4 regions of the Caballeronia sp. PC1 genome follow, and region 1 is predicted to be linked to each of the others. Evidence: predicted binding sites of a transcription regulator. Region 1 holds the regulator's gene; each other region holds the start of a gene.
The links. The regulator LexA, encoded in region 1, represses DNA repair genes until DNA is damaged. The targets are predictions, from matches to a motif close to ACTGTATNNNNATACAGT.

Region 1 (5,500 bases):
TTCACTTCATCATGCGTCGCCTGAAAAGCCACGCACACAGGAAAAACGGCACGATCGCATAGGCGATCAATACGCCGAGATGCAGCGCCACGCCGTCGAACGGGCGGGCGAGCATCGCGCAGCGGATCAGTTCCACCGCGTGAAACAGCGGCAGCGCCTGCGCGGCGTGCTGCGCGAAGGCGGGCAGTTGCGCGATCGGGAAGAACACGCCGGAGAGCAGGAGCATCGGCGTGAGCGCGAGCGTTTGATAGAACATGAAGAAGTCGTAGCTCGGCGCGAGCGCGGTGACGACCATCGCCGTGCTCGCGAACGCAAGCCCGGTCAGCACGATGACGGGCAGCGCGATCAGCATCGACGGAAAGTTCCCGTAGCCGAGCGCGCCCGCGACCAGCATGATCGCCACGCCCGAGAGCACCGACTTGCTCGCGGCCCAGACGATCTCGCCGAGCACGATATCGCCGAGCGTGAGCGGCGTGTGCATGATCGCCTCCCACGTGCGCTGCACGTGCATGCGCGAAAAGCCCGAATACATCGCTTCGAAGCTAGACGACATCATCACGCTCGACGCCACCGTGCCTGCCGCGAGAAACGCGATATACGACACGCCGTCGACGTGCCCGACCATCAGCCCGAGGCCGAGCCCCAGGCCGAACAGATAGATCATCGGATCGGCGAGATTGCCGATCATCGAGGCGATCGCGAGCTTTTTCCACACAAGATAGTTGCGCCGCCACACCGACATCCAGTGCGTCGCGTTCGCGGGCAGCGCATTGGACAGCGGCGTCAGATTGTCCGAACCCTTCGGCTGCGTGCGCGGGCGTTTTCGGTCGACGCGCGTTCGTTCGAGCGTATCCATGGCTCAGTCCACCATCTCGCGTCCCGTGAGACGCAGGAACACATCTTCGAGATTCGCCGGGCGATGCAGATAGCGCACGTCGGCGCGGCCTTTCACGCGCGCATGCACGGGCTGCGGATCGTCGACGTAGCAAAAGAGCGTCTCGCCGCTCACTTCCATGCGCTCGACGAACGGCTCGAGTTCGGCGGCGAGCGCCTGCGGATCGGGTCCGTAGATCTCGATCACGTCCGAGCCGATCACCGATTCGATCAGATCGCGCGGCCGGCCTTCCGCGATCTTGCGGCCTTCCTCGATCACGCAGAGCCGGTCGCACAGGCGCTCGGCTTCTTCCATGAAGTGCGTCGTCAGGAGAATCGTCTTGCCGCGCGCGAGCAGCGAGCGCAAGCGCTCCCAGATGAGGTGCCGCGCCTGAGGATCGAGGCCCGTGGTCGGCTCGTCCATCACGAGGACATCGGGATCGTTGACGAGCGCGCGCGCAAGCGTGAGACGCCGCTTCATGCCGCCCGACAACTCGCCGACGCGCGCATCGGCCTTGCTCTCCAGCCGCGCAAACTCCAGCAGCGAAGGCACGAGCGCGTTCATGCGCGCGCCCGTCAGGCCGAAATAGCGGCCGAAGACGAGCAGGTTCTCGCGCACCGTGAAATCGGGATCGAGATTGTCGAACTGCGGCACGACGCCCACGCGCTCGCGCGCGAAACGGGCGCGCGCGGGCACCGGCTCGCCGACGAGCCGGATCGCGCCGCTGTCCGGCGACGTGATGCCGAGCAGCATCTTGAGCGTCGTCGTCTTGCCCGCGCCGTTCGGACCGAGCAGCCCGAAGCATTCGCCGGGCCGCACGTCGAACGACAGGCCATCGACGACGGTGCGCTCACCGTAGCGCTTCCTTACTTCGGTGAATTCGATGGCGCGCGTGCCGCTTTCATCGCCGGCGGTGCGTGTCGTTGCTTGCAATGTTTGATCAGTCATGCATTCGTGACGCAGGAAAAGCCGCAAAACCGCATAGGGAAATCCAGCGGGCTAGTGTAATCCAATGCACCAGCGCGGCGCTCGGCGTGCAACCGCAAGCGGCGCTCCTGGGTCAAACCTGTGCGCGGTGGGCCCGAACCGATTCCGGCTGAAACTGCCAGAGGCTTGTCCGCCGGGCGGCTCGCGGATCTGGCACGGTGCGAGCTAGCGTGCTGCTTCGGTTAGCGTTTTCCAGCGTTGTCACGCATGGTGCGACACACGAAGATGAAGACGCATTCGGCCACATTGGGCTGCGCGCGGACGCGAACGGCATTGGCCAGGGAGATCATGATGGAAAGCTATCGAAAGATCCTGCTCTGCTACGACGGCTCCAGAGAGGGCCGCAAGGCCTTGCGGCAGGGCGCCAATCTCGCGCTCGACCTGAACGCGGAGACGCACGTGCTCGCGGTGGTGGATATGCGTTCGAGCATCGCCCAGAGCGCCGGACTGCTAACCGATATGGCCTGTGGCCGCTTCGAGGAAGCCGCGCGCGATATTCTCCAGGAGGGCGTCGAGTGGCTGCGCGAACGCGGCCTGCAAGCGCAGGGGCACTTCGCGTTCGGGCATCCGATCGACGAAATCGCGGCACTCGCCGAGAGCCTTCAGGTCGATCTCGTCGTGGTGGGGCATCGCTGCCGCAGCGGGCTCGCGCGCTGGTGGATGGGCGCGGGCAACACGCCGCTGCTCGACCGCGTGAAGTGCAGCATTCTGGTCGCCGTGTGTCAGGCGGGCGAATCGGCCGAGGCGGAAGACGAAGCGGCGTACGCGGCGAAGCCGGTCAAGGCCGAAGCCGGCGCCTGAGTTCGCACGCGTGCCGGATCAACCGGCGAGATCGACCGCAACGAGCTTCCACGACACGAGCCCGTAGCGATGGAAGATCGCCGAGTAACGCGCATCGCCGGCGCCGTGCCGATAGGTGACGACGAACGTGTTGAAGTCCCTGTACCCGGCGGTGGTCTGCGGCGGCTCGGCAGGCGCCTGTTGCGCGGTCGCGACGCCGGAGGAAGGCGCGTTCGCCGCTGCGTTGTCGTGCGGCGCTGCGCTGTCGCCCGCGGGCGGCGGACGCTCGCCGGGATCGCCGCGCGGCGGAATGCCGTTCAGAATGGCAGCGACGCCGTCCGGCGTCGCGTACGAATCCACCAAAGGACCGACGAGCGCCGCGCCGATCATCGCACCGATGATTGCAAGCGGATTGCCGCTCTTCTGGATATCGATGCGGCGCGTGAGCAGCGCGGCGACCTGGTCCTTGAGGCTCGCGCGAAGCGCGGGAAAATCCACGTATTGATTGACGGTCTGCGCATCGCGCGCATCGGCTGCGCGCTTGACGCGATTCAATGCGATATACGGCGACGCATAAACGAAACCGAGCGCCGCGACGAGAACCAGAACGACGAGCGCGGTGAGAACAGATCGGGAAGTGCGTGACATGCGGCGGCGAAGCCTCTCTTGCAGAATGTGATCCGGGATTGACCACGCCGATGCGCGATAAATCCCGGAGCATCGTGCATTCACGCGAGAATGCCGCCCGCGAGCTCCGCGCTTTCCTCGGCGATGCAACGGTCGATCATGCGCGACACTTCATCGATCTTGCCGACCAGAATGACGCGCGATTGCCCGCGATAGACCCGCACCGGTGCGCGTTGAGCGGGCTCCGCGTGCACACCGCTGTTCAACGACACGCGCGCGAAAGCCGGCTGGCGGGACGGCAGCGCGGGCATGTCGTCGAAGAGATCCGGCGTGGTTTCGGCGCGCGGCATGCCGCACGCGATCAGCGTGCGCAGATGGCGCAGGCGGCCGAATTGACGGAAGGGCAGCAGACGGGCAAAACGTTCCATGATGACTCTCCAGACGATAGGACGCACCGCGGCGCACCGCGCGCGGTGGCCGTCATGCTTGTTGTAGTTGAGACGCCTGAGGGCGTTCGAAGCAGTGTGTGAAGAGAGTTTCCGCTGTCACCGAGACATTTTCTGTCTCTTTGTGACGAGCGAGGCGACATTTATTCTGCCGCCTGCCACTCCCTCCGCTGCCCCGTCAGAACTCGCCCGAACGGATCAAACCGACCGCGATGCCTTCCAGCGCGAAATCGCCGCTGCCGGAGCGCACGAAGATGTTTTCATAGTCCGGGTTCTCGGCAATCAATTCGACGCCGTCCGCCCGGCGCTTCCAGCGCTTCACGGTGACGTCATCGCCAAGACGGGCGACGACGATCTGTCCGTCTTTCGCTTCATTGCGCTTTTGCACCGCGAGCAGATCGCCGTCGAGAATGCCGGCGTCGCGCATCGAAAGGCCGCGAACCTTGAGCAGATAGTCCGGCTTGCTGGAAAAGAGCGCGGGATCGCACGCGTAGTGCTGCGAGATATGCTCCTGCGCGAGGATCGGGCTGCCCGCCGCGACGCGCCCGACCAGCGGCAGCGACAGTTGCATGATGCTCTGATGCGGCAGCGTGAACTGATGCGGCAGATCCTCCGCGCGATCGAGGCGCGACACGTCGCCGAGCAGCCGGATGCCGCGCGACGAGCCCGCCGCCAGCTCGATCACCCCCTTGCGCGCCAGCGCCCGAAGATGTTCCTCAGCCGAGTTCGCCGAACTGAAGCCGAGCTCCGCCGCGATCTCCGCGCGTGTCGGCGGGAAGCCGGTGCGGTCGATCGCGCGCTGGATCAGTTCGAAAACCTGCTGTTGCCGCGCGGTAAGTTTTGATGTTCTGGTCACAGGCTAGGCCCCTGATGCACTGTATGAATGGACAGATCACTGTATTTTTATACAGTATAGCCCACTTTTCAAGCTTTACTTTAAGTTCGACCGTGCGGCCGCGAAGCCGCGTCGCTTCGCGCTTCTTCCACCCAGGAATAAGGTTCTTAGCAGTTTTACGTATAAAAAAGTGAGAAACGATTATTTCTAATCATATAGACCCGTCGATAGACTGATTCCGTCAATTCGATAAGACGGAGAACGGGGAATGCAAAGCATCAACACGGGATTGCGAAGGCTGCTGGCAGCGGCGACGCTCGGCGCGGCGGGCCTGATCATGACTGCACCGGCGCATGCCGACACGTCGTTTCTGAACGTTTCCTACGATCCGACTCGCGAGCTGTATCAAGACTTCAATCAGGCGTTCGCGAAAAAATGGAAGGCCGATACGGGCGAGACGGTGACGTTCAAGCAGTCGCACGGCGGCTCGGGCGGTCAGGCGCGCGCGGTGCTCGACGGCCTGCAGGCCGATGTCGTGACGCTCGCGCTCGCCTACGACATCGACGCGCTCGCGGGCAAGGGCCTCGTCGGCGCGGACTGGCAGAAGCGTCTGCCGGACAATGCGTCGCCCTACACCTCGACGATCGTGTTTCTCGTGCGCAAGGGCAATCCGAAGCACATCAAGGACTGGGACGATCTGGCGAAGCCTGGCGTTTCCATCGTCACGCCGAATCCGAAGACTTCGGGCGGCGCGCGCTGGAACTATCTCGCGGCGTGGGCCTATGCGCAGCACAAGCCGGGCGGCAACGAGCAGACCGCGAAGGACTTCGTCACGAAGCTGTACAAGAACGCGGGCGTGCTCGATTCCGGCGCGCGCGGCGCGACGACGAGCTTCGTGCAGCGCGGGCAGGGCGACGTGCTGATCGCGTGGGAGAACGAGGCGTTCCTGTC
Region 2 (5,500 bases), 590 kb from region 1:
TGCGGCATTTCGAGTATCCACGCCGGGCGCGGTTGCTGAGGCACCGCGACATCGGGGAGTTCGAGTGGTTCGCCGGGTTGGATTTGCGTTTCCTCCGGTTCGGGCTCACTGGCTTGTGTTGCGATTGTTGCCGGCGTCTTTTTTCCGCGTTTCGGCTTGGTCTCACGCGCAGGCTTATAGGCTTCGACCGTCATCGCCGCTTCGGGCCTGTGATCGTCCCGCGCGACCAGTTGCACGACATTCTCCGCGCCGAGCCGCGCGCTCAGGCGTTCGAGCAGTTGCGCCATCGATTCGCTGTCGGAACCGGGCATCGGAAACAGGGTGTCGGGCGGCGGTGCGTGCTCGCTGATTTTGTCGGCAAGAAGCCTCATCTCGATCACGGGCGCTGCGAGCGCCGTCTGATTCAGCTTCTCGCGCAGCAGCCAGAGGATGTGATCGGCTTCGCGCGTCGGCACGGCCCACGCGACTTTGAACATCGATGTTTTCGGCGCATGGCGAGCAGCCAGTTCATGTTCGAGCAGCAACGAAAATTCACTGACCGCCGCATGATGCGCGCAGAGCCAGCCGGAGAGTTGCAGCACGAGACGGCGGGCGGCGAACAGCAGCGCGTCGGCGCTTTCCACGCGCGCCTGCAATTCGAGGCGCGCTTCGAAGGACGCTGGCGCGCAGAACGCCTCGCGCGGATCGGGCGCCTGCCCGTACGCTTGCGCGAGCCATTGCAGGACGCCTTGCCCGAAGCGCCGCGCGACGCCCTTGCGCGGCAAACGGCGCAAATCGGCGAGCGTCGCGCAGCCGATCTGCTCGAACACGTTGCCGTGCGAATGCGCCGACGGGACGAGCGACACGGGCAGCGCATCGAGCACATGTATCAACGTCGTCTCTTTCACGATCCGCACGCGCCGCGCGACACGGCGCGTGCGTGCGTGCGCCAGCAACCACGCGCCCCACGCGGTCGGCGCGCAGCCTGAGCGCGAAGTGAAACCGCATCCTTTCACCGTCGATGCGACCTTGGACAGCAACGCGCGCAATCCACCGAAGAGCCGCATGCTCGCACCGACTTCGAGCAGCACCGTATTCGCATGCGCGAGCACGACCTTGGGCGTGAACGCGAGCAGCGCCAGCGCGACGGCTTCGAGCGCGCGTTGCTCTTCGCGGATATCGACGGCGAGCAGCGTCAGTTGCGGCGCCAGCGCGAACGCATGCGCGCGCGTGCTGCCGGGCCGCACGCCGAGCCGAAACGCGACGAGATCGGGCATCAGGATGCGAGCGTGATCGGCAAGCGCGAAGCATGGCTGATCGATATCGTCATTCGCCGTCGAGCTCGCTCCAGGCGATGTCGAGTTCGCCGGCGCTGAGGGCATCGAAGGCGGCTTGACGGCTTCGAGCGATAAAAGCGGCAATGTCACCGCTATCCACAACATGTTTGACCTCTCGTGCTTTCCTGCCGACGTGCGCGCGGCGAATAGGTTCGGGCAGCGCGGGCAACTGCAACGGCAAGTTCAACCGCAACGGCTTTTCCAGCAGCGGACCACGCCGCTTGATGATGTCGATTTCGAGCATGACGGCCTGCATCCATTCGCGGCGATTCATCGTCTGCGCGTTGGCGGGAAGGATCGGCTTGCAGACCATGCGCAATGGCGCGGCGGACGATTGCTTCGCCGCTTTGAGCGGGCGAAAGAGAAACGCCAGCGACTGCGCTTCCTGAGCCGCTACTTGCAGCCTTCGCAGCGCTTCGGGACGCACTTGCGGCAGCCAGATCAACACAGCGCCGATGCCGTCCTGTTTCAAGGATTGCTCCGCAGCCCAGAGCACCTGATCCTCGGGCGCCTTGACCCAGACCAGTTTCTCCACCGTGATGTTCATCGTCCGAAACGCAGCCAGATTGGGCTTCCACGGCGGCGCAACGAAGATGACCGAGCGGCCTTTGTTCGCCGTCAGTTCCCGAAGCGTGCGAGCGAGTAGCCTGATTTCGCCTACGCCGCTTTCCTCGATCAGCAATTCGGTGACTGAACCGGGCATCCAGCCCGCACCGGGCAAGGCGACATCGAGCGCCGGAAAGCCGCTCGATGTGATGTTCGAGTCAGGGTCGTGGATCGGATTGCCCTGCCAGACCTGACGCTGCAGATGCGATGTCAGCCCGATATCGAGCAGTGAAAGTGCGGCACCCATGAGTTTCCCCCGTCCAGCGCGAATGCAAGGGCCTGCTCATGGCTTCGAGCATACAATGGCCTATGGCTTTTACTGTATATTTATACAGTATTTTGACGGGGGAAGGTAAACCGCTGACAGGCGTGCGCTGACGGAGGGAAGGAGCACGCTGGAGAGTCGCGCAAACGGCGCGCCCAACGCAAAAACCCCACCTTTGCGGGGTGGGGTTTTTGTTTGCGGCATGAGGAGCCTGACGATTACCTACTTTCACACGGGTATCCGCACTATCATCGGCGTGGAGTCGTTTCACGGTCCTGTTCGGGATGGGAAGGGGTGGTACCGACTCGCTATGGTCATCAGGCATGACTTGTTGCTGTGTCGTCTTGGGGACGCGACAGCCAATCTGGGAAGAAGTAGCAGTGTTTGGGGTGGTGATCGTGGCACAACGATACTCAACCAGGAAGACACACTGGTTATAGGATCAAGCCTTACGGGCAATTAGTATCAGTTAGCTCAATGCATTACTGCACTTACACACCTGACCTATCAACGTCCTGGTCTGGAACGACCCTTCAAGGGGCTCGAAGCCCCGGGGATATCTCATCTTAAGGCGAGTTTCCCGCTTAGATGCTTTCAGCGGTTATCTCTTCCGAACATAGCTACCCGGCGATGCGACTGGCGTCACAACCGGTACACCAGAGGTTCGTCCACTCCGGTCCTCTCGTACTAGGAGCAGCCCCCTTCAAATATCCAACGCCCACGGCAGATAGGGACCAAACTGTCTCACGACGTTTTAAACCCAGCTCACGTACCTCTTTAAATGGCGAACAGCCATACCCTTGGGACCGGCTACAGCCCCAGGATGAGATGAGCCGACATCGAGGTGCCAAACACCGCCGTCGATATGAACTCTTGGGCGGTATCAGCCTGTTATCCCCAGAGTACCTTTTATCCGTTGAGCGATGGCCCTTCCATACAGAACCACCGGATCACTATGACCTGCTTTCGCACCTGCTCGACTTGTCGGTCTCGCAGTTAAGCACGCTTATGCCATTGCACTATCAGCACGATTTCCGACCGTACCTAGCGTACCTTCGTACTCCTCCGTTACACTTTGGGAGGAGACCGCCCCAGTCAAACTGCCTACCATGCACTGTCCCCGATCCGGATCACGGACCAAGGTTAGAACCTCAAACAAACCAGGGTGGTATTTCAAGGACGGCTCCACCAAGACTAGCGTCCTGGTTTCATAGCCTCCCACCTATCCTACACAGATCGGTTCAAAGTCCAATGCAAAGCTACAGTAAAGGTTCATGGGGTCTTTCCGTCTAGCCGCGGGGAGATTGCATCATCACAAACACTTCAACTTCGCTGAGTCTCGGGAGGAGACAGTGTGGCCATCGTTACGCCATTCGTGCAGGTCGGAACTTACCCGACAAGGAATTTCGCTACCTTAGGACCGTTATAGTTACGGCCGCCGTTTACCGGGACTTCAATCAAGAGCTTGCACCCCATCATTTAATCTTCCGGCACCGGGCAGGCGTCACACCCTATACGTCCACTTTCGTGTTTGCAGAGTGCTGTGTTTTTATTAAACAGTCGCAGCCACCAGTTTATTGCAACCCTTTCACCCTCCTGGCGCAGGCCAGTCAAGCTACAAGGGCGTACCTTATCCCGAAGTTACGGTACCAATTTGCCGAGTTCCTTCTCCCGAGTTCTCTCAAGCGCCTTAGAATACTCATCTCGCCCACCTGTGTCGGTTTGCGGTACGGTCACTATTAGACTGAAGCTTAGAGGCTTTTCTTGGAACCACTTCCAATTGCTTCGCTTCCGAAGAAGCTCGCGCCACACCCTTGAATTACGTGCCCGGATTTGCCTAAGCACCTTCTCCAATGCAGCGACCGGGACTTCCAACACCCGGACAACCTTCCGCGATCCGTCCCCCCATCGCATCTAACAATGGTGCAGGAATATTGACCTGCTTCCCATCAGCTACGCATTTCTGCCTCGCCTTAGGGGCCGACTCACCCTACGCCGATGAACGTTGCGTAGGAAACCTTGGGCTTACGGCGAGGGGGCTTTTCACCCCCTTTATCGCTACTCATGTCAGCATTCGCACTTCCGATACCTCCAGCATGCCTTTCGACACACCTTCGCAGGCTTACGGAACGCTCTCCTACCACACGCACTTACGTGCGCATCCGCAGCTTCGGTGACTGGCTTGAGCCCCGTTACATCTTCCGCGCAGGACGACTCGATCAGTGAGCTATTACGCTTTCTTTAAAGGGTGGCTGCTTCTAAGCCAACCTCCTGACTGTTTTAGCCTTCCCACTTCGTTTCCCACTTAGCCAATCTTTGGGACCTTAGCTGGCGGTCTGGGTTGTTTCCCTCTTGACACCGGACGTTAGCACCCGATGTCTGTCTCCCGTGATTGCACTCTTCGGTATTCGGAGTTTGCTATGGCGTAGTAATCCGCAATGGACCCCACAACCATGACAGTGCTCTACCCCCGAAGGTGATACACGAGGCACTACCTAAATAGTTTTCGGAGAGAACCAGCTATTTCCAAGTTTGTTTAGCCTTTCACCCCTATCCACAGCTCATCCCCTAACTTTTCAACGTTAGTGGGTTCGGTCCTCCAGTACGTGTTACCGCACCTTCAACCTGGCCATGGATAGATCACTTGGTTTCGGGTCTACGCCCAGCAACTGATCGCCCTATTCGGACTCGCTTTCGCTACGCCTGCCTTAATCAGTTAAGCTCGCTACTGAACGTAAGTCGCTGACCCATTATACAAAAGGTACGCCGTCACCCCTTGCGAGGCTCCGACTGTTTGTATGCATGCGGTTTCAGGATCTATTTCACTCCCCTCCCGGGGTTCTTTTCGCCTTTCCCTCACGGTACTGGTTCACTATCGGTCGATCACGAGTATTTAGCCTTGGAGGATGGTCCCCCCCCATCTTCAGACAGGATTTCACGTGTCCCGCCCTACTTGTCGTACCCCTAGTTCTTCCATCCTATTTTCGTCTACAGGGCTATCACCTGCTATGGCCGCACTTTCCAGAGCGTTCGACTAATACGATAGATAAAGAGTACAGGCTGGTCCCATTTCGCTCGCCACTACTTTGGGAATCTCGGTTGATTTCTGTTCCTGCGGTTACTTAGATGTTTCAGTTCACCGCGTTCGCTCCACGCAACCTATGTATTCAGTTGCGGGTGACCCATACGGGCCGGGTTTCCCCATTCGGATATCGGAGGATCAAAGCTCGTTTGCCAGCTCCCCTCCGCTTTTCGCAGGCTACCGCGTCCTTCATCGCCTGTGATCGCCAAGGCATCCACCACATGCACTTGT
Region 3 (5,500 bases), on a different contig from region 1:
CGCACACGATACCGGCGCGCCCCGCGCGCGCGAACCAATCATTGCGCATATTCAATCCGCGATCGCGGATAAGCGCTGCGTCAGCTTCCGTCTTTCGTCGCGGGATCGCTGAAGAAGTAGTCCTGCCACGACTTCGGCTCGTTTCTGATCACGCCCACGCGATGCATGAACTGCGCAAGCGCGAACGTGTTCTGCGGCGCGACCTTGAATTGCACCGAAGGATCCTTGATAACCTTGACGAGCAGGTCGCGATCGATCTTCGCGTTGTTGACACGCAGATAGATATCGGCGGCCTGCTCGGGATGCTGCGTGATATAACGCGCGGCGTCGGCGAGACCGGCCACGAACGCGCGATACGTCTTCGGATTCTCGTTGCGGAACTTCTCCGTCGCATAGAGCACGGTCGCGGAACTAGGGCCGCCGAGCACGTCGTATGAATTGAGCACGATATGCGCTTTCGGATTGCCCGCGAGTTCCTGCTGCTGGAACGGAGGATTGCCGAAATGCGCGTTGATTTCCGTGCCGCCCGCGATGATCGCCGCGGCCGCATCGGGATGCGGCACCGCTTGCGTGAGCTTGTCGAGGCGGTCGTATTGCTTGTCGCCCCATTGCTTTGCCGCCGCGTATTGCAGGACGCGCGACTGCACCGAAACGCCGACGGCGGGCACCGCGATGCGATCCTTATCGCTGAAATCGGCGATGGTCTTCACGCGCGGATCGTTCGATACGAGGTAATACGGAAAATTGCCGAGTGAAGCGACGCCCTTCACGTTCTGCTTTCCGTGCGTGCGGTCCCAGATCGTCAGAAGCGGCCCCACGCCCGCCGCGGCGATATCGACCGAACCGGACAGCAGCGCATCGTTGACACTCGAACCGCCCGAGAGCTTGGCCCAGTCGACCTTGATATCGAGCCCTTCCTTCTTGCCTTCCTGCTCGATGAACTTCTGATCGCGCGCGACGTTGAGCAGCAGATACACGACACCGAATTGCTCGGCGATGCGCAGCGTGCCCTCGGCATGCGCGCCCGCCGACGTGATGCCGAGCGAAACCGCGAGCGCGGCGGCGAGCGCGCGTGCGGCGCCCTTCCCTGTTCGAGAATGCATCAATAAAACCCCGTGAATTAAGCGATATTCTTCAGAAAGGCGCGTCGCCTTCGATGGTCGTGCGATACAGCTTGCGGCGCTGATCGTCCGGCGTGCCCGCCGCGAGATGCATGACCGAGCGGTTGTCCCAGAACACCATGTCGCGCTCGCGCCATTGATGGCGATAAACGAATGCGGGCTGCGTGCTATGCGCGAAGAGCTCCGCGAGCAGTGCGCGGCTTTCGTCTTCGGGCAAGCCGATCACGCGCGTCGTGAAATGCTCGCTGACGAAGAGCGCGCGCCGTTTCGTTTCGGGATGCGTGCGCACGATCGGATGCGTCACCGGCTTCACTTGCGCGATCTGCTCGGCCGAGAGATTGGGCCGCCACGGACTGCGCTTTTGCAACTCCGCATACTTGGCGAGATACGTATGCTCGGCGGCGCGGCCCTCCACCGCTTGCTTCAGATGCGCGGGCAACGTGTCCCAGGCGAGATGCTGGTTCGCAAAGAGCGTGTCGCCGCCGGTGGCGGGCAACTCCTGCGCATGCAGCATCGAGCCGAGGCTCGGCGTGTCCTTGTACGAGAGATCGGAATGCCAGAAGTGACCCGCATCGCCGAGGCCGATCGGCTTGCCGTTCTCCATGATGTTCGACACGATCAGCACTTCCGGATGCCCCGCGAGCCCGAACTGATGCAGCACGTGAATCTGCAGCGGACCGAAGCGCCGGCTGAACGCGACCTGCTCGTCCGGCGTGATGCGCTGATCGCGAAACACGAGCACGTGATGATCCAGATGCGCGCGATGAATGCGCGTGAAATCGGCTTGCGAAAGCGGCTTCGAAAGATCGAGCCCGATGACTTCGGCGCCGAGCGGCGCGTCGAACTTGCGAATCTCGATGGATTGATCGGCGGCGTCTTGCGCGGCGCGCTCGGAATGAGGGGCGGTCTGAATCGTCACGTTCGAACTTGGGGCAATCGATGACTTCGGGGAAGCGATCAATCTAACGCGCCGCGATTGCCGCCGCAACGAAGCATCTGCGATTTCTTTATGCGCCAATGAAATAAGGCCCGCTTCAAAGGCCCACTTCATTCGCCCGAAAGATCGAACGGCAATTCGACCTGCACCGGCTCGATAAAACCGCTTTCGTCGGGCCGCCCCAGCGCGCTCACTCTCACGCCGAGCAGCCTGATCCTGCGATCGAGGACGATGCGCTTCAGGCATTCGGTCGCGGCGCGGCGAATCTCGGCCGGATCGGCCGTCGCGACGGGCACGGTCAGATCGCGCGTCACGGTGCGGAAGTCGTCGAAACGCAGTTTGATGCCCACCGTGCGCCCGACATAACCTTTGCGCTGCAAGTCTTCGGCGACGCGCGTGCACAGGCCCGTGAACTCCGCCGAAAGCGTCGCGCGATCGTGCTTCGGATGAAAGTCGCGCGCGAAGGTCGTCTCGCGGCTCATCGATTTCGGTGTCGAGCTGACGACGACGGGCCGCTCGTCCTGCCCCTGCGCGATGCGCGCGAGCCAGGCCGCATACGTATGACCGAAATGCGTCTGCAACAGGCCAGGATCGGCGGCCGCGATATCGCCCACGGTGACGATGCCGAGCGCCGCGAGCTTCTCGTTCGCCTTCGGTCCGATGCCGTTGACCTTGCGCGCCGCGAGCGGCCAGATGCGCGTCGGCAGATCGTTCATCGTGAGGATGGTGAGGCCGTCGGGCTTGTCGAGTTCCGAGCCGATCTTCGCGAGCAGCTTGTTCGGTGCGATGCAGATCGAGCAGGTAAGCCCGGTCGCGTCGTGCACGGCGTCCTTCATCTTCTGGCCGATCTCCGCGGATTCTCCGGCCAGGTCGCTCACATCGATATAAATCTCGTCGATGCCGCGATTTTCGATTTGCGTCGTGAAGCCAGCGACGGCCGCCTTGAAGAGGCGCGAATAATGCCGATAAGACTCGAAATCGGTGGGCAGCAGAATCGCGTCGGGGGCGAGCTGCGCGGCCTTCATCATGCCCATCGCGGAGAACACGCCGAACTTGCGCGCTTCATAAGTGGAGGTGGTCACGACGCCGCGGCCCGCGTAATCGCGCAGGCGCCTGAAGCGCCGCGTGCCGTCGGGCAGCGTTTCGGGAATGGCGTCGCGCCCACCGCCGACCACCACCGGCATGCCGCGCAACTCCGGATAGCGCAGCAGTTCGACCGACGCGAAAAACGCGTCCATGTCGAGGTGCGCGATGCGGCGCGGGGCGTGCAGGGAAGACGGCGCGTCCATCGAAAGGATCAGCGTGCCGCCGCGCGAAGCGGCGCGCGCGCGGCAAAACGGACGGGAACGAACGCGCGAAACATGCGGTGGCGATTCACGGCGCCCGTTGCGCGGCGCCGTCATGAAAAGAAAATGGCTTACTGTACATCCATACAGGTCTTTGCGCTAGCGCCTTGCCGCGCGCGCTGACCCGTTCATTCCGGCGTGCGCTTTTCCGCGAGCGCGCGGCGGCAATCGTCGAAAACCTGCCGCACGACATCCGACTGATAGTTGAGGTCTTCGCTGTCGAGAATTTCTTCGACGGCTTCGCGCGCCCAGTCTGCTTCGAGCATGGCGCAATGCTGCGTGGCGATATCCCGCGCGATGGCCGCGAGCTTCGCGACCGTGAGCCAGTCCGCGTAGCGCTGATGCCGGTCGAGCCACTTATGCGCGGCCTGCACGTGAAACGAAGGAGCGGGCCAGTCGCCATTCAGGTAATACGCGCCGAGACTGCCGCACGTGAGCCAGCAGAGCAACTCGACGCGGTCGCGGGCACTGAGGGTACGAGACACATCGTTCATGGCGGCCTTCACGAAAGACGATCGACGAATGCGGATCACGCCGGCGCTCCGTATGAAACCCGTATGAAATCCGTATAAAAACAAGATAGCACGGGATGGTGCGGCGCGGCAGTGCCTTTCGCGCGTCGTAATCCGCTTCACGGTGCGTTGCCGAACGCTTCGTCGTTTCGAAAAGGAGGGGTGGCTTCGCTGCTCTCATTTACCGCTAATTCACGCGGCATAACCTGCATTCGTCGGCCCCGCATGCGGGCCTTTCAATGACAGGAGCACATCATGTTCGAACGTCTTTCGCAATCCGTCGGCAGCTTCTTCTCGATGCACGATGCCCACGACGACTACCTCGCCTCATCGAGCGATCTCGCCGATCTCGAGCGCCGCATGCGTCAGGTCGAAACCGAAGATCACGACTACAGCATGCATTTTTGCGGCTCGCTCGGCCGGCATTACGATGCGCAGTGAGCGCGCGACGCCCGCAACGTGCGCTACTTCGGTTCTTCGCGGCCCGCCTGGCCCAGCATCACGGTCCAGCCGAGTCCGCGCACGTTGCGAATCACGCTCGCGCCGAATTTCTTTCGCACCGAATGAATGAGCACGTCGACGGCGTTGCTCTCGACTTCCTTGCCCCAGCCGTACAGCCGGTCTTCGAGTTGATCGCGCGAGAAGATCGTGCCGGGACGTTCGAGCAGCGCGTGCATCAGCGCGAATTCGCGCGCGGACAGCACGCCGGAATTTTCGCCGCACGTGAGCGTGCGTTGATCGAGATTGAGGCTGAGCGAATCGTCGCCGAGACGCGAGACCGCATAGCCTGCCTTGCGACGCAGCACGGCGCGTATGCGCGCGAGCAGTTCGGGCATGTCGAAGGGCTTGAGCAGATAGTCGTCGGCGCCGAGATCGAGGCCTTGCACGCGCGTGTCGAGATCGTCGCGGGCGGTGAGAATCAGCACCGGCGTTGCGTTGCCCGCGGTGCGCGCCTGGCGTAGCAGTTCGATGCCCGTCATGCCCGGCAAGCCCAGATCGAGCAGGGCCACGGTGTATTCGGCGGCGTCGAGCGCCTCGCGGCCCGCATTGCCGTCACGGACCCAGTCGACGGCGTAGTCGGCGTCCTTGAGCGCACGCATGAGGCTCGTGCCGATCTGCACGTCGTCTTCGATCAGGAGAATTCGCATGTTCCACCCCGCTCCCGCGAGAATGGCGCGCGCCACGCGCCCGGAAAGCGGCACGAAGAAATTAATGCACGACCGGTCGTGTTATTTCATTCTGAACCGGCGAGTTTCATTTCGCGCCACGCAGCGAATGCATTGTAATCGGCGCAAAACGGCGCGCAAATCCCTACGTGTTTCATGCGCAATCCGTCACGGCCGCCGCGCTCTCCTTCACGTCCTCGGCCGGAAAACCGATCGACGCCACGATGCCCGAGCGCCCGTCGCGGCGATTGGCCAGCATGACGTCGCCGCCATAACGCGCGGCGATCGCCTTCACGATCGAAAGGCCCAAGCCGCTGCCTTCCACGTCGGGATTGGCGCGAAAGAAGCGGTCGAACACGCGCGGCAGCAGCGCTTCGTCGATGCCCGGCCCCGTATCGACGACATCGACCCAGACCAT
Region 4 (5,500 bases), on a different contig from region 1:
AATTGTCGTCGGCGACGAACGGCGCGGCCTTGCGCGCGGACGGCGGCGTCGTGCGCGCGGCGTTCTGAGCGCGCGCCGCTGCTTCGACGTTATTTCGACGCGAGTTCGCGCGCCTGGTCGAGCGCGGCGACGATGGCCGCGACGGTTCGCTCGCGCGCGGCCTCGTCGTTCTGCCGCAGCGCATACGACGGGTGATAGGTCGCGACGACGAGCCTGTCGCCGTACGGCACGACCCGCCCGATGTGCGCCGAGAGCGTCGCGCGCCTGCCGAACAGCGCCGAGAGTGCGGTCGCACCGAGCGTGACGATCACGCGCGCGCCGGTGCGCTGCAATTCCTGATCGAGCCAGTACGAACACGCCTCGACTTCCTGCTGCGCGGGCGTCTTGTGCAGACGGCGCTTGCCGCGCGGCTCCCATTTGAAATGCTTCACCGCGTTGGTCAGATAGACCTGCTCGCGCGGCACGCCGGCGCGTTGCATCGCGTCGTCGAGCAATTGTCCCGCCGGCCCGACGAACGGCTCGCCCTTCAGATCCTCCTGATCGCCCGGCTGCTCGCCGAGCAGCATGATGCGCGCATCCGCCGGCCCCGCGCCGCCCACGGCCTGCGTCGCGTTGCGCCACAGATCGCAGCGGCGGCACGTATCGAGCGAGGTGGGCGCATCGCGTTCGGGCTGCGCTTCGCTCGCTTCGACCTGAACCGCCTTGCCGCCGAGCGCGCCCACGCGCGGCGCCTGCGCGACGCGCCGTGCGCCGCCGCGCGCATCGCTCACGAGTTGCGGAATGAGCGCGCCTTCGGGCAAGCCTTTCCAGAAGCGCACGGGCATGTGCTGTTCGAGCGCGGATTCGTTCAGGCGCGCGGGATTGAAAATGCTGCGGTAGTAGGTCATCCAGAGCGCTTCGGCGGCGTCGGGCGTATCGGGCGAATGTTGGCTCGCGTATTCCGATGCCAGCGCGCGGCGGCGCTCCAGTTGCAGGCGTTCGCCGTCGAACAGGGCCGCGCCGTCGGGCGTCGCGATGAGCCACGTCGAGCGGCCCATGCGCGCCGCGAAATGCTCCGCGCCCCAGGCGAGCACGTCGTGGTCCGGCTCGTACCAGGCAACGTACTCGGGCGCGCCGAGCGACGCGTCACGCTGGCGAAAGCGCACATACGCGATCATGTCGTGCTGCGCGCGGCGCACGGCCTTCGCCATCTTGTAGAGACGCGCGCCGTCCTCGTCCGCGGGCGATGCCGCCGCGCGGTCGCCCCGCGCCCAGCGCCACAGCACGCGATACAGAAAACTCCAGCGGCGCGCATCGCGGAAATGGGCGGCGTCTTTCAATAGCGCCGCGAGTTCGCGCGACACGCGGATCTGCGGCGCGTCGGCCGAAGCGACATGCGCCGCGGTGTCGCCGAACAACGCGGGCGCCGCCTGCGACGTGCGCCAGTCGACCGACTCGGGCGTCAGCCCTTGCGCGAGCGCATCGAGCGCGGCGGCGCGCCAGGCGTCGAAATCGTCGTCGATGGCGATGACGCGCATCAGATCAGCGAAAGCTGCACCGGACCCGTGGCGAGCGCGCGCCGCAAATCGTCCGACGACGCCTCGGTGAGCGGCGGCCGGTAATCCGCCGTGACGATGAACGGTTTCACCTTGTCCATGCCGCAGCGCAGCCGCACGAGATCGTGATAGCGCACGCGCCGCGCACGCCGCAATTCGACGATGCGCTTCGCGTTGCGCATGCCGATGCCCGGCACGCGCGCGATCATGCGGGCGGGCGCGGCGTTCAGGTCGACGGGAAAGCGTTCGCGATGCGCGAGCGCCCACGCGAGCTTCGGATCGACATCGAGCGGAAGGTTGCCGGCCTCGCCGAGCAATTCGGCCGCGCCGAAGCCGTAGCCGCGCATCAGAAAATCCGCCTGATACAGCCGATGCTCGCGCAACAGCGGCGGCGCTTTGGACGGCACGCCCGACGGGCTGTCGGGAATCGGGCTGAACGCCGAGTAATAGACGCGCTTCAACTGATACGAGCCGTACAGCGTTTCGGCGGTGCCGAGGATGGTGCGGTCGTCGGTTTCGTCCGCGCCGACGATCATCTGCGTGCTCTGCCCCGCCGGCGCGAAACGCGGCGCGCGCGGCTCCGCTTCCGATTCCTCGCGCGCGACGCGGATATTGCCCATCGCCAGCTTGATCGTGCGGCCGCTTTTTTCCGGCGCGAGACGTTCGAGGCTGATCTCCGTCGGCAACTCGATGTTCACGCTCAGGCGATCCGCGTAACGCCCCGCCTGCGCGATGAGTTCGGGGTCGGCGTCCGGAATCGTCTTCAAATGGATGTAGCCGCGAAACTGGTGCTTCTCGCGCAGCATCTTCGCGACGAGCGCGAGTTGCTCCATCGTGTAGTTCGACGAACGAATCACGCCGGAACTCAAAAACAGGCCGTCGATGTAATTTCGGCGGTAAAAATCGAGCGTCAGGCTGACGACTTCTTCGGGCGTGAAGCGCGCGCGCGGCACGTTGCTCGAGCGGCGGTTGATGCAATAGCGGCAGTCGTACAGACAAAAGTTCGTCAGCAAAATCTTGAGCAGCGAGACGCAGCGCCCGTCCGGCGTGAAGCTGTGGCAGATGCCCGAGCCGGTGCTGGCGCCAAGGCCGTCGATGCCGCGCGACTCGCGCTTGGGCGCGCCGCCGCTCGCGCACGACGCGTCGTACTTGGCGGCGTCGGCGAGAATTTCGAGCTTTTCGGAGAGATCCATCTTGAAGGCTATACTGTATGTATATACAGTATCTCACATGGGTATTCGAGTCAACGGTTGCGCACACTTCGGACCTGCCCACGAACTCATCACCGGAGCCGCTCATGCGTTTCGACTACAAGACGTTCCATATCGACTGCACCGCGCGTCATGACGAAGACGGCAGCTACTACGCGCACGCGCGAATCACGCGTTCGCCCGGAGATCACATCGGGCATCTTGAAGTGTTCGAATCAGGCGAACTCGATGCCTTCGCAAGCGAATGGGACGCCGTGCATTGCGCACGCGCGTGGGCTATCGAATGGTGCGACGAGGCGGTGGCCTAGCGCATCGTCAGCGCGCGGGCACTGCCGCGCGGCACGGCGATTGCGGAAGATGGTTGGCGGCGCCGCATTCGTTTGTCAGGCGGCGCGTACCAAGACCATCGATCAACGGGAGGACACCATGAAGAACGCGAAGAGAAGCTTGCTTGTTTCGGCCATGATCCTGAGCCTGTCGGGCGCGGCGTTCGCGCAGGGCGCGGGCGGCGGCGGAGGGGGCGGAGCCGGCGCTGGCGGCGGCACGGCGGGCGGCAATGGCGCTGGCCAGGGCGGCACCGGCATGAGCACGCCGAACAGCGGCGGCGTGACGGGCTCGACCTCGGGCGCATCGGGCGCTAACACCATGGACTCGTCGCAAGGCGGCAAGATGCACAAGAACAGCAAGAGCGGTTCGAGCAGTTCCGGCTCGGGCTCATCGAGCGGCGGGGCTTCCAAGTCGTACTAAGCGTATCGGCTTGCGCCGTGCGTGCTCTGTGAATTTGCTCGCGCTCGGGTTTCGCAACGAACCCGGGCGCGTTTTTAACGTCGTCTGTCGGCTTACCCCTCCAATGCATCCCTGCGAAATAGGGATTTCCTGCTCGCTCGCATCGCCGTAACTTGGCTCCTGAGCGCTTTCGTCGTTCAGACGCGGCTGCATTGCCGTTTTCAGCGCTCGATCCTGTTTATCGACCAAGCTGCAAGGAGTCCGAGAATTGCGTTCCCGGCTGCTTGTGCGTTCGTTTCAAGGAGCTGGAACATGAAGGCGAAACTCAATCCGAAATTCTTCGCGATGATGGCCGCTTGCGCGCTCGCGACCAGCGTCGCCAGCATCGGCGCGGCGCGGGCTCAGGGCATGACCGAAGCGCAACAACAACTGATTCAGACGATGCGCCCGATGGTTATGGCGCAGGCCACGCCCGATCAGCAGCAGACTGCCGCGATGCCCGCAGCGCAAACCGACGAAACCGCATACGGCGGCATGTCGGCCGGCATGAGCGCTTCCGCGGGCGGCCGCGCTCAGGGTGGCTGCAGCGACAAGCCGCGTTGCGACGTTTTCTTCGGTCAGTGATGTAACGAGGCATTCGGCGCGTAAAAAAACCAATGGCCCGGCGCACACACGCCGGGCCATTGTCCATTCGACGCCAGAACAATCAGGCGTGCCGATGCTCCGTCATCCCCTCATGCGCCGCACCCTCGGAAGCATCACGCGCCATCGCAGCCTTCTTCGCCCCCGGCGTCTCCCGCCCACGCAGCGAGCACCCCACCGTCTCGGTGACGAACACCAGCGCAACCGCGCCCACCGCGCACGCGGCCATCATGTAATACGCCGGCACCAGCGTGCTGCCCGTGCGGCCGATCAGCCAGTCGGTGACCATCGGCGCGGTGCCGCCGAAGATCGACGTCGACACGTTATAGGCGATCGCCATGCCCGCATAACGCGCCTGCGTCGGGAACATCGCGGGAAACATCGCCGAGATGCTCGCCAGTTGCGGCACGTAGAGCAGCCCCAGCACGGCGAGTCCGATCAGCGCCCCCGCGATGCCATGCGACATCAGCGTGAACATCGGCACGGCGGCGACGAAGAGGCCGACCAGCGACAGCCACCACACCTTCTTGCGCCCGATGCGATCCGACAGCGCGCCCGCGAACGGCAGCAGCACCATCATCGACAACATGCCGATCAAGGGCAGCAGCAGCGAAAGGTTGTCGCTCATGCCGAGTTCCTTCTTCATGAAGGTCGGCATATAGGCGAGCAGCACATAGTTCACGACGTTGAGCGCCACGACGAGGCCGCCGAGTTGCAGCAATGGCTTCCAGTACTGCGAGAACAGTTCGCGCAGCGGCACGCCCTTGTGCTGCTCGCGCTCCGCCGCTTCGGCGCATTCGCGGAACACCGGCGTGTCTTCCATCTTCGAGCGCAGGTACAGGCCGATCAGACCGAGCGGCGCCGCGACGAGAAACGGCAGGCGCCAGCCCCACGCGTGCATCGCGTCGTTGCCGAGCACAACCGAGCAGCCGAGCATCAGGAACGCGCCAAGCGAGAAGCCCGCGAGCGTGCCGAATTCGAGGAAGCTGCCGCAAAAACCGCGCTTGTGATCGGGCGCGTACTCGGCCATGAAGGTCGCCGCGCCGCCGTACTCGCCACCCGTCGAGAAGCCCTGGATCATGCGCAAGGCGATCAGCGCCACGGGCGCCCATATGCCGATGCTCGCATACGAAGGCAGCAGGCCGACGACGAGCGTCGCCATCGACATGATGAGAATGGTCAGCGCGAGCACGTGCTTGCGGCCGAGCCGGTCGCCGAGCGGTCCCCAGAACAGTCCGCCGAGCGGCCGCACGAGAAAGGAAATCGCGAAGGTCGCGAGCGCGAAGAGCGTCGCCTGCGCGGTGCTGCCGGGAAAGAGCGCGGCCGAGATGTAGGTGAGGCCGTAGCTGTAAATGCCATAGTCGAACCACTCGGTCGCGTTGCCGA

Region 2: imuA (translesion DNA synthesis-associated protein ImuA) is a predicted target of LexA. The motif match lies at 2,241-2,258, and genes of this name have one in related genera.
Region 3: dinB (DNA polymerase IV) is a predicted target of LexA. The motif match lies at 3,478-3,495, and genes of this name have one in related genera.
Region 4: LY284_RS30095 (putative DNA modification/repair radical SAM protein) is a predicted target of LexA. The motif match lies at 2,741-2,758, and genes of this name have one in related genera.

The regions. Positions count from the first base shown of each region.
Region 1 is NZ_JAJUBH010000001.1:1,261,933-1,267,432, reverse strand. Features, by position in the region: gene LY284_RS06030 (ABC transporter permease) at 2-856, opposite strand; gene nodI (nodulation factor ABC transporter ATP-binding protein NodI) at 860-1,822, opposite strand; gene LY284_RS06020 (universal stress protein) at 2,153-2,662, shown strand; gene LY284_RS06015 (DUF2939 domain-containing protein) at 2,681-3,289, opposite strand; gene LY284_RS06010 (hypothetical protein) at 3,370-3,696, opposite strand; gene lexA (transcriptional repressor LexA) at 3,893-4,570, opposite strand; gene LY284_RS06000 (sulfate ABC transporter substrate-binding protein) at 4,818-5,500, shown strand, end outside.
Region 2 is NZ_JAJUBH010000001.1:673,538-679,037, reverse strand. Features, by position in the region: gene LY284_RS03305 (DNA polymerase Y family protein) at 1-1,361, opposite strand, end outside; gene imuA (translesion DNA synthesis-associated protein ImuA) at 1,306-2,169, opposite strand; rRNA gene rrf (5S ribosomal RNA) at 2,397-2,509, opposite strand; rRNA gene LY284_RS03290 (23S ribosomal RNA) at 2,626-5,500, opposite strand, start outside.
Region 3 is NZ_JAJUBH010000002.1:1,827,749-1,833,248, reverse strand. Features, by position in the region: gene LY284_RS24480 (ABC transporter substrate-binding protein) at 81-1,103, opposite strand; gene LY284_RS24475 (TauD/TfdA dioxygenase family protein) at 1,135-2,040, opposite strand; gene dinB (DNA polymerase IV) at 2,169-3,347, opposite strand; gene LY284_RS24465 (hypothetical protein) at 3,533-3,898, opposite strand; gene LY284_RS24460 (DUF3563 family protein) at 4,172-4,357, shown strand; gene LY284_RS24455 (response regulator transcription factor) at 4,381-5,064, opposite strand; gene LY284_RS24450 (ATP-binding protein) at 5,237-5,500, opposite strand, start outside.
Region 4 is NZ_JAJUBH010000003.1:1,213,080-1,218,579, reverse strand. Features, by position in the region: gene LY284_RS30105 (SDR family NAD(P)-dependent oxidoreductase) at 1-68, shown strand, start outside; gene LY284_RS30100 (UdgX family uracil-DNA binding protein) at 90-1,517, opposite strand; gene LY284_RS30095 (putative DNA modification/repair radical SAM protein) at 1,517-2,728, opposite strand; gene LY284_RS30090 (hypothetical protein) at 2,833-3,054, shown strand; gene LY284_RS30085 (hypothetical protein) at 3,173-3,493, shown strand; gene LY284_RS30080 (hypothetical protein) at 3,785-4,096, shown strand; gene LY284_RS30075 (MFS transporter) at 4,179-5,500, opposite strand, start outside.